DNA from 2 places in the Pseudoalteromonas aliena SW19 genome. Region 1 is predicted to be linked to the other one. Evidence: predicted binding sites of a transcription regulator. Region 1 holds the regulator's gene; the other holds the start of a gene.
What was found. Region 1 encodes sigma-54, which starts transcription at its own class of promoters, with help from an activator protein. Its sites were predicted from a motif close to GTTGGCACGNNNNTNGNNT; they were not measured.
Positions count from the first base shown of each region.

Region 2: a site for sigma-54 is predicted at 2,367-2,385, ahead of PALI_RS02650 (BON domain-containing protein). Genes of this name have one in related genera too.

Region 1 covers NZ_AQGU01000027.1:255,655-260,500, forward strand. Annotated here, with positions in the region: gene PALI_RS14490 (HPr family phosphocarrier protein) at 1-47, opposite strand, end outside; gene rapZ (RNase adapter RapZ) at 93-938, opposite strand; gene ptsN (PTS IIA-like nitrogen regulatory protein PtsN) at 958-1,410, opposite strand; gene hpf (ribosome hibernation promoting factor) at 1,415-1,702, opposite strand; gene PALI_RS14510 (RNA polymerase factor sigma-54) at 1,728-3,227, opposite strand; gene lptB (LPS export ABC transporter ATP-binding protein) at 3,297-4,022, opposite strand; gene lptA (lipopolysaccharide transport periplasmic protein LptA) at 4,019-4,564, opposite strand; gene lptC (LPS export ABC transporter periplasmic protein LptC) at 4,554-4,846, opposite strand, start outside.
Region 2 covers NZ_AQGU01000022.1:93,442-98,287, forward strand. Annotated here, with positions in the region: gene PALI_RS02635 (alpha-amylase) at 1-45, opposite strand, end outside; gene PALI_RS02640 (tRNA1(Val) (adenine(37)-N6)-methyltransferase) at 185-883, opposite strand; gene srmB (ATP-dependent RNA helicase SrmB) at 960-2,186, shown strand; gene PALI_RS02650 (BON domain-containing protein) at 2,460-2,780, shown strand; gene PALI_RS02655 (methyl-accepting chemotaxis protein) at 3,026-4,846, opposite strand, start outside.

The sequences.
Region 1 (4,846 bases):
TGTAGCCCTAATTTGTTTTGTATTAAAAAGGTATCTTCTAAGCGCATACGTTACCCTACCTAAGCTGAACTGATTATTATTTTATGTGAGAATTATTTCTCTTGCTCTCGGTGGCGAATTTTTACATTGGGGTGTGTCATCGCAAAGCTTTCACCAATTGTTTGTGCTAAATACACTGAGCGATGTTGCCCACCAGTACAGCCAATAGCAATCGTTAGGTAACTGCGGTTATTTCGTTCTAAATGGGGTAACCATGTTTGTACAAAAGTTTGAATTTGCCATGTGAACTTTTGCACTATGCTATGACTCGCTAAATAATCTTTAACAGGTTGATCTAACCCATTTAACGGTTTTAACTCAGGCTCCCAGTGCGGATTTGGCAAAAAGCGTGCATCAAATACATAATCTGCTTCTTTAGGGATACCGTGTTTAAAACCAAACGATTCAAACGTGACAATAAGCTGCTTGTCTTTTTTTCCTAATATTTTTTCACGAATAGATTCAGCAAGTTGATGAACACTTAAGTCACTTGTGTCAATCATATAATCTGCTCGATTGGTCAGTACATCAAGTAATTCTTTTTCTTTTTTGATTGCTAAATCAAGCGGCAGCGAGTCAACCGATAGGGGATGTAAGCGGCGAGTTTCAGAGAAACGTTTTATCAGTGTTTGATCTTCGCTGTCTAAATAAAATAAAGTAGGCTTTGCAAAACCGGGTAAGTATTCAAGAATATCATTAAACTGTTCTTGTTCCTTAGGAAGGTTTCGTACATCAATGCTCACTGCGATTTTATCGTAGTTATCAGAAACGCTGCGTACCAAAGAAGGTAAAAGATTTAACGGAATGTTATCTACGCAATAATAACCTAAATCTTCAACAACGCGTAAAGCAACCGACTTACCAGAACCTGATCGGCCACTTATGATAATTAGCTCCATTTATCACCCTTTATATTAATTACGATTGCTTAACAATAACTTGATACAGTTCGGTATCCGTTTTTGCACTGCGCAATTGCTTACAAAATTCTTTGTCGTTAAGTTTATCAGCAATGGTTGCCAGAGTCTTTAAGTGCTGCTGGTTATCACCATCTGGTACGATGAGTGCAACAAAAATATCAACGGGACGATTATCAATTGCATCAAAGCTAATAGGTGTTTCACTAACGAGTACTAAGGCTAAGGGCTCTTGTGCACCGCTCATGCGCCCGTGAGGGATCGCTATGCCTCTACCTATACCAGTACTGCCTAGCTTTTCTCTACTTAGTAAAGCGCTAAGAATATCTTGTTGAGAAAGGTACGGAAGCTTATCGTGAGCAAGTTCGCTGATAAACTCTAAAATTCTTTTTTTGCTATTAAAAAGGACCGCAGCTTTGCTGCAGTCCTGGCATATAAGTGAGCTTAATTTCATCATATTAGTGTCGAGCAAGCTTCTCTTTGTGTTTAATTACTTGGCGATCGAGCTTATCAATCAACGAATCGATGGCAGCGTACATGTCTTGATGCTCAGTTGAGGCAAATAACTCAGCACCACTTACATGTATTGTTGCTTCTGCTTTTTGGCTTAGTTTTTCTACATCAAGAATGACATGAACATTATTAATATGATCAGAGTGTCTTTCTAGCTTCGCAAATTTGGTATTTATATAGTCTCTTAGTGAATCAGTTAATTCTACGTGACGACCAGTTAAGTTTAGTTGCATAAGCATTACCCTCTTTGTTTGCGTCTTAAATCAGACTTTTTCGCTGATTTGACGGTGGAATAGCCAGAGATTCGCGATATTTTGCGATTGTACGTCTCGCTACTTTAATTCCTTGCTCAGCCAATATATCCGCTATTTTGCTATCACTCAATGGTTTTGCTGAGTTTTCTGCAGCGATTAATTTTCTGATAAGTGCACGTATTGCTGTAGATGAGCATTCACCGCCATTTTCGGTACTTACATGACTTGAGAAAAAGTATTTAAGCTCAAATATCCCCCGAGGTGTATGCATATACTTTTGAGTGGTTACACGCGAAATAGTTGATTCGTGCATTTCCACCATTTCAGCAACATCATTTAAAACCATAGGTTTCATGGCCTCAGGACCATGTTCAAAAAAGCCTTGCTGCTGCTTAACAATACAGTTAGTTACTTTTAATAATGTATCGTTTCTACTTTCTAAGCTTTTAATAAACCATTTAGCTTCTTGTAAATGCGAGCGTATAAACTGGCTATCACCGCTTGATTTAACAGTGCGAGACATCGCAGCATATTGGCTGTTTACGCGAATTTTTGGCATGCTATCTGGATTTAGTTCAACAACCCAGCGGCCTTTAATTTTTTTCACTGACACATCAGGAATTACATACTCAGACTCTTCCCTAACAATAGTATCTGCAGGCTTTGGGTTTAGCGTATGGATGAGTGTCATTACTTCTTTAAGCTCTTCTTCTTTGAGCTTCGTTTTTTTCATTAATGTACGATAGTCGCGAGCTGCTAATAAGTCTATGTGCTCGGTTAAAATCATTTTTGTTTCATTAATATAGGGTGTTTCTTTATCAAACTGATTAAGCTGAATGCACAAACACTCTTGTAAACTACGCGCTGCTATACCGACCGGATCAAATAATTGAATGCGTTTTAAAACAGCTTCTATTTCATCAAGTTCAACTTCATTATCATCTTCGTTTTCTTGGTTGAAGCTTTCGAGAATCTCTTCACAACTTAGTGTTAAAATGCCTGAATCATCTACGGCTTCCACAATAGCAATCGCAATCGCTTCATCAGTAGGGCTAAATGGCGTTAGTTGAAGTTGCCACATTAAATACTCGTGGAGCGTTTCCGTTGATGCACCTTGGTATATAGACTCGTCTTCAGGCATTGGACCTGATGAAGAGGCTGGAGCTGCGCTCATGTACTCGTCCCAGCTAACATCCATCGCCATGTCGTCACTTACCGTATCTTTAGCAAGTGCTTCGCCGCTGTCTTGTTCGTATTCGCTTGGAGCATCGTCGGCAGATGCGCTAACAGTTATATCATCGGTGTCTGCTTTTTGTTCATTTTTACCTGCAGCGTCTTCAGAATAGTCTTGCTCCTCAACCTCTAAAAGTGGGTTGCTGTCGAGCGCTTCTTGTATTTCTTGCTGGAGATCCAATGTACTGAGTTGCAACAAACGAATAGCTTGTTGCAACTGTGGAGTCATTGTAAGTTGCTGGCCCATGCGCAGCTGTAGTGATTGCCTCATGTATCTCTAACAATCCTTTTATGTTGTTATAATTAATACTAGCAGATGCTTAAAGCCATGGCGTAAATGTTACAGCCTAAATTGCTCGCCTAAGTAAACATCGCGTACTGTTTTGTCATTTAATACGTGTTCTGGAGTACCTGATGCAATCAGCTCCCCATGAGAAACAATGTAGGCTTTTTCGCAAACATCAAGGGTTTCTCTTACGTTATGATCGGTAATTAACACACCAATCCCACGATTTTTAAGATGTTCTATGATTTTTTTTATATCAAGTACAGAGATTGGGTCAACGCCCGCAAACGGTTCATCTAATAATATAAACTTGGGATTAGCCGCTAATGCGCGGGCTATCTCTACGCGGCGACGTTCACCACCCGATAACGCCATACCTTGGCTGTCACGGATATGTTGAATATTAAATTCGTCTAATAAATTATTTAGCGTATCTTCTCTTTGCTGCTTCTTAAGCTCTTTACGTGTTTCTAAAATTGCCATTAAGTTTTGATAAACAGTTAGCTTTCTAAAAATTGAAGACTCTTGTGGTAAGTAGCCTATGCCTAATCTAGCACGACTGTGCATAGGTAAAAGAGTAATATCGTTATCGTCGATAGATATTTTTCCTTTATCGCTAGGTACTAAGCCCACAATCATATAAAACGTGGTGGTTTTACCTGCGCCATTTGGGCCAAGTAAGCCAACAATACTGCCAGCTTTAACTTCAAGGCCGACGTTTTTTACAACTTCACGGCCTTTATAGCTTTTGGCTAATAGTTCTGCTTTTAATGTGCTCATGGTTGGCCTTTGTCGCTTGTTTTACTTTTTTTAGCTTCAATAGGCACTAAAATTGTGTGAACGCGATCCGTTGAATTTTCATCTTTTTCAGCGCTAATTAATTGCTGTTCTATATCGTAAGTAATACTTTTTGCATTTATTTTTTGCCCAGCTTGTGATACTTGTGCATTACCAACAAGCGTTAAAAAACGCTTAGATACATCGTAACGCACTTCATTAGCACTTGCGCTCATAGTCGTGCCATCGGGTTGTTTTTCTTCAAAATGTGCCGGACTGCCTGTGGCAATTAATAGCTGCTTATTATCACCGAGCTCTTCGCGTTTGTGTACTTCTAAACGGTCGGCGGTAATACGGCGATTTCCATGAATAATTTCAACGTTTTTCTCGAAAATACCCACATTGGCTTTTAATTGGCCTTCTTGTTTATCGGCACTTATTGAGATTTGGTTGGCAGCCGGTTGAGTCGACTGCTCTGCTGCATTACTGTTAAATGCTAATAAAAACGTTGGGATAATAAGTATTTTTGAAAATTTATTGGTCATAATATATGGTTCGCGTATGGTTAATAAGTTTTATCACTTCGGTTTTTAGATCGGCTTCTAGGCCTTTACCAGTGATCTTTAAATTAGGTCCAGTTACAACTACAGGTTGCTCTGAGCGCATTGTTAGTAGCTTTATATCAACTTGAATATTATCGGCATCGATTTTTTCTATCATTGCTTTATCGGTTAGATTTTTAGCGACAACATTACCTTCTAAAACTAATTGTTTGCCTTCGTACAGGGTTGCTTCATCAGCATTTATGCGCCAAGCCTGTTTTTCGT
Region 2 (4,846 bases), on a different contig from region 1:
GCCTAAACTTAAACCTGCGGTGGTGATGATTTTATTGAGTGTCATAGTGTGTGATCCAATTGTTGAGCGAGTGAAACAGCGCACTCGCGTTATTTACAAGTTGTTAACACTAGTCTAGATATTGTCTAAATAGAAACTGAATACGTATGCATAGCGGGTGAACTATCCTTTATTACTAAATAATTTACATTTTTAAATAAAATGTTTTGCACAGAGCTATATAATCAGCAGTGTAGGTATTATCTAAATTTCGAATACACAGAATTGATGATTCTATATCGCTTTTTACATAACTAAATGTCATTAAGCTGCGGCTTACCTCTTTATTGGGTGTGGCTTTTATTTGGCAGTGAGTATTTAAGTGAAGCCCATTTTGAGTAGCAAGCTCAATAAATAATGCGCCTTCAACGTTCGGCAGTATTAAGCTAAAGCGAGAGCCACTGTGGCTCAAGCGCTTAAATGCACTAATTAACTCATCAAAACTTAGGCCATCTGTATGACGAGCCGTATTACGCGCTGCATTATCGCCTTTTAAACTGCGATTAAAATATGGTGGATTAGAAATAACCACATCAAACTTAACGTCACTACTAAAGCTTTGAATAGTTCGGTGCTCAATACTTATTGCTGACCACGGGCTATTAGCTACATTTTGTAATGCTTGAACATACGCGTGCTCATCAACTTCTACAGCCGTTATGGTAAGTTCTAGATTACGTTGTTTGCACATTAATGCCAGTAGCCCCGTACCTGTACCTATATCCAACAATGAATTAGCTCCACTTAAATTGGCCCATGCACCAAGTAAAATTCCATCAGTAGAAACCTTCATTGCGCACTGCTCATGTGCAACCTTAAATTGTTTAAATGCAAAACCAGACATTTTTTCACCTTTTCATTCACCAACTGGTGGATAGCGCGTATAATTGCAAGTAATTGTCCCTTATTTTAGACACTCTATGCAATTTTCTGACTTTGATCTTGATAACAAGTTACTCGACGCTATTAATAAAATGGGTTACGAAACCCCAACAAGTATTCAACAACAAGCGATTCCTGAAGCGCTTAAAGGGCGTGATGTTTTAGCGTCAGCGCCTACAGGCACAGGTAAAACCGCAGCATTTTTAATTCCAGCTATTCAATATTTATTGGATTTCCCGCGCCGTGATCCAGGGTTTGCACGCGTGCTCGTTATGACTCCAACGCGTGAACTTGCTTATCAAATTCATGAGCAATGTGAACTACTTGCAAAACGAACTAACCTAAAGATAGGTGTCGTAACTGGCGGTATAAATTACGGCACGCATAAAGAAATATTTGAAAAAAACAATGATATATTAATCGCCACACCGGGGCGTTTAATGGAATATTTAGAAACTGAAAACTTTCATGCTGAACACGTAGAAATGCTCATTATTGACGAAGCTGATCGCATGTTAGACATGGGCTTTAAAAAAGAAATGAAGCGTATATGTGACGAAGCTAGAAATCGTCGTCAGTGCTTTTTATTCTCTGCAACTCTTGAAGGTGACAGTGTAGAAAGATTTGCAGAAACAACACTTAACGACCCTGCATTACTTGAAGCTGAATCATCACGTAAAGAAAAAGCCAAAATTCATCAGTGGGTTCATTTAGCTGACGATTATCATCATAAACTTGAATTATTAGTAAACACACTTAAAAACCCTGATGTCACTAAAGCAATTGTGTTTGTAAAAACCCGTGAGCGCCTAGAAACACTGATTGGCGAACTAACCAACAATGATGTTAAAGCTGCATGGTTACGCGGTGAAATGCCTCAAGACAAACGTATGAAAGCGATGGAAAACTTTCATAGTGGCAAAACACGTATATTAATTGCTACCGACGTAGCTGCACGTGGTATTGACGTGTCTGACATCAGCCATGTTATTAACTTTGATATGCCACGTACCGCCGACGTATACGTACACCGCATTGGCCGTACCGGTCGTGCTGGTAAAAAAGGGATAGCAATATCGTTAGTTGAAGCACACGACATTGGTATTTTATATAAAGTAGAGCGCTACGTTGAGCAAAAATTAAAACGCCGTGTAATTAAAGGTGTTGAACCACAGCATAAAGAAGCGAAGCCACCAGCTAAAAAACGTAAAGACCCAGTAAAAATGAAAGCTAAGAAAAAGGCCAAGGTTAAAAAGAAAAAGTAACCTAAAACATTTTTATACTAAGCCGGCTTTTGTCGGCTTTTTAATGCAAGCCTTACAGGCTCTGCTATTTGTACCTGTTACATATGTAACCCAAGCATGTAACTCATACTCATTTAAATGTAATTTTTGCCCACCTGAATTCCCACTTAATAAAATCCCCTTATATTTCAGTACATTAATCTTGGCATCGAAATTGTATTTACAACGATAACTCAGCCGATGGAATTTCCATATTGTGGCTACACTATCTAACCGTAATGTAAGGATTAAGTTATGAACCGCTTTAAATCAACTATTGCTTTAGTATCATTTTGTTGTTTATTTTTATTAGCTTGCGCTACGAAAGTAAGTGCAGCAACAAGTTTAGCGGTAGTGAGCAGTGTAGCAACTGTACCTAACTTACAACAAACCATTACTAACACGCTACGTACTAACCCTAATTTTGTACTTAACAATATTCGTGTGCAGGTAAAAGATGGTGAGGTAGATTTATACGGCACAGCACAAACAGGTTTTCAACGTGCGTTGGCTCAAAAGTTTTTAGAAAATATGGATGGAGTAAAAATTATTCGTAACAAAATCAGCGTTATATAATTTCAGAGCGAAAATTTTTGAGCGGTTAGCCGTTACACAAAAATTATCAAATATTTCAGACACCTTTAAAGGAGATATAACATTTTAACTACTACGCTTATCTCCAAGATGTATATACATAAACGCACTCTCTAATATTAAAAATACGTTCACCTAGTTTATAGCCTCAAGCATGGCTGTTATTGACTCATCTACTGTGTTTTTTGTAGCGCTTAGTTGTAACTTTCATAACTAATGTATTGCTATCATAAAGTAAATTTCTGAGTTTCATCATTTAAATTACTCGCCATACGAGATAGCTCACTACTAGATTCTGCAATATCTCTAACCGCTTGCTCCGTTTCAGATATCCCCATATTTATAGCTTCAATATTTCGTGCTATTTCATCTATCGTGGTGGTCTGCTCTTCTGAAGCGGCTGCAATTTGAACAACCATATCAAAAATCCCATCCACTTCTTTTGCTACTTTGTTATTAATCAAATTAGCTTTACTCGCGATTTCCTGAACTTGGGTTGTATGATCAACATTTGTCGTCATCGTTTTTACTGCTGCATTACTCGCATTAACAACGGCTTCAATGATAACTTCAATTTCCATAGTTGATTCTTGAGTCGACTTCGCAAGGCTACGTACTTCATCAGCAACAACTGCGAAACCTCGCCCTTGTTCACCTGCTCGTGCAGCTTCAATGGCAGCATTTAAGGCGAGTAAATTGGTTTGATCTGCTATTTTTTTAATCACGCTTAATACGTTAACTATTTTCTCCGAATTATGACGTAGGTTGGTCACCTCTTGCGCCGTGGCTTGCGTTGCTTCACCTAAAGAAACAAGTGCATTATAAGTGCTATCGTTATTTTCAGAGCCTTCTCGGGCCATAGTCTGAATATTTTCACAAATCAGAGATGCATTTGACGTTGTACTCGCGATTTCTTTTATAGTTGCACTCATTTCGGTTGTAGCAGCAACAACTTGTATAGTTTGCGCTTGCTGCTCTGTCACTGCCAAGCTAGTTTGCTCAGTCACAGAAGCAAGCTCTGTAGCAGTACTGCCTTGCTGAAGTGCAACATTAGATAACTCACTGATCATTTTACGTAGGTTTTCTAGCATAGTGTGTAACGCTACTTGTAGCATGCCTACTTCGTCGTGGGCATGTACTTTAATATTACTGCTTAGATCACCTGCTGCGACTTTCTCAGCAAATAAAGAAGCAACAATAATTGGATTTGCTATTTTTCGGGAAAAGAAAACTCCTATGAAAATAACAATAATTGCAGCCCCCACAATAAGTATCGTACTAAAAATTATACCTTGATTAACCGATTCAAAAGCTTCTGATTCATCTATCTCGCTTAATATAAGCCAGTTAAAATTACCAATTTTTATACTGTTATAAGCAGATAATACATTGTTACCATTATAATCTTTAATTAGGTTAGTGCCTTGCTGGCCATTCAGAGCAAAATTAACAGCGTCAGTATTAACACCATTGTTTTTCACGTTACCTGCAAAGCTTGCTTTTAAAGAGTGCCCCTCTGGATCAAGGTACGAATCAGAGCGCATTAACTTATCTTCGCCAACGAGATAACTTTCTCCCGTTTTACCCATGCCATCACGCACTCCCATTATTTGATTAGTACCTTCACTGGAGAGCTGCAACGCAACTATAATTTCACTATTCTCTACTGGTATTGCAATAAACGCTGCGGGCTCGTCATTACTTGGGGCGTAAGGTTTGTAGTCAACAATACCAAAACGTTTTGAAAGTTTAACTTCCTGAATAAGTGTCCCTAAATTTGAACTCGCGTATTTTCCATTTAAAATATTCGTTTGGTAATCTGATTCTTTTGCTTGGGTATAATAAATTAACCCTTCATCATCAATTAAAAACAGATCGTAATAGCCATATTTTTTAATGTATTCGCTGAAAAAGCTGTCGTAACTGTCTTTATTAATTTGCGGAATAATCATAGCCAATAATTCAATATCAGCCGTTTTTTGCTTAAAATAATCCTCAATTTGAGTGCGTTTAATTTGGTTAATTGCTTCAAGCGATTGCGATATATT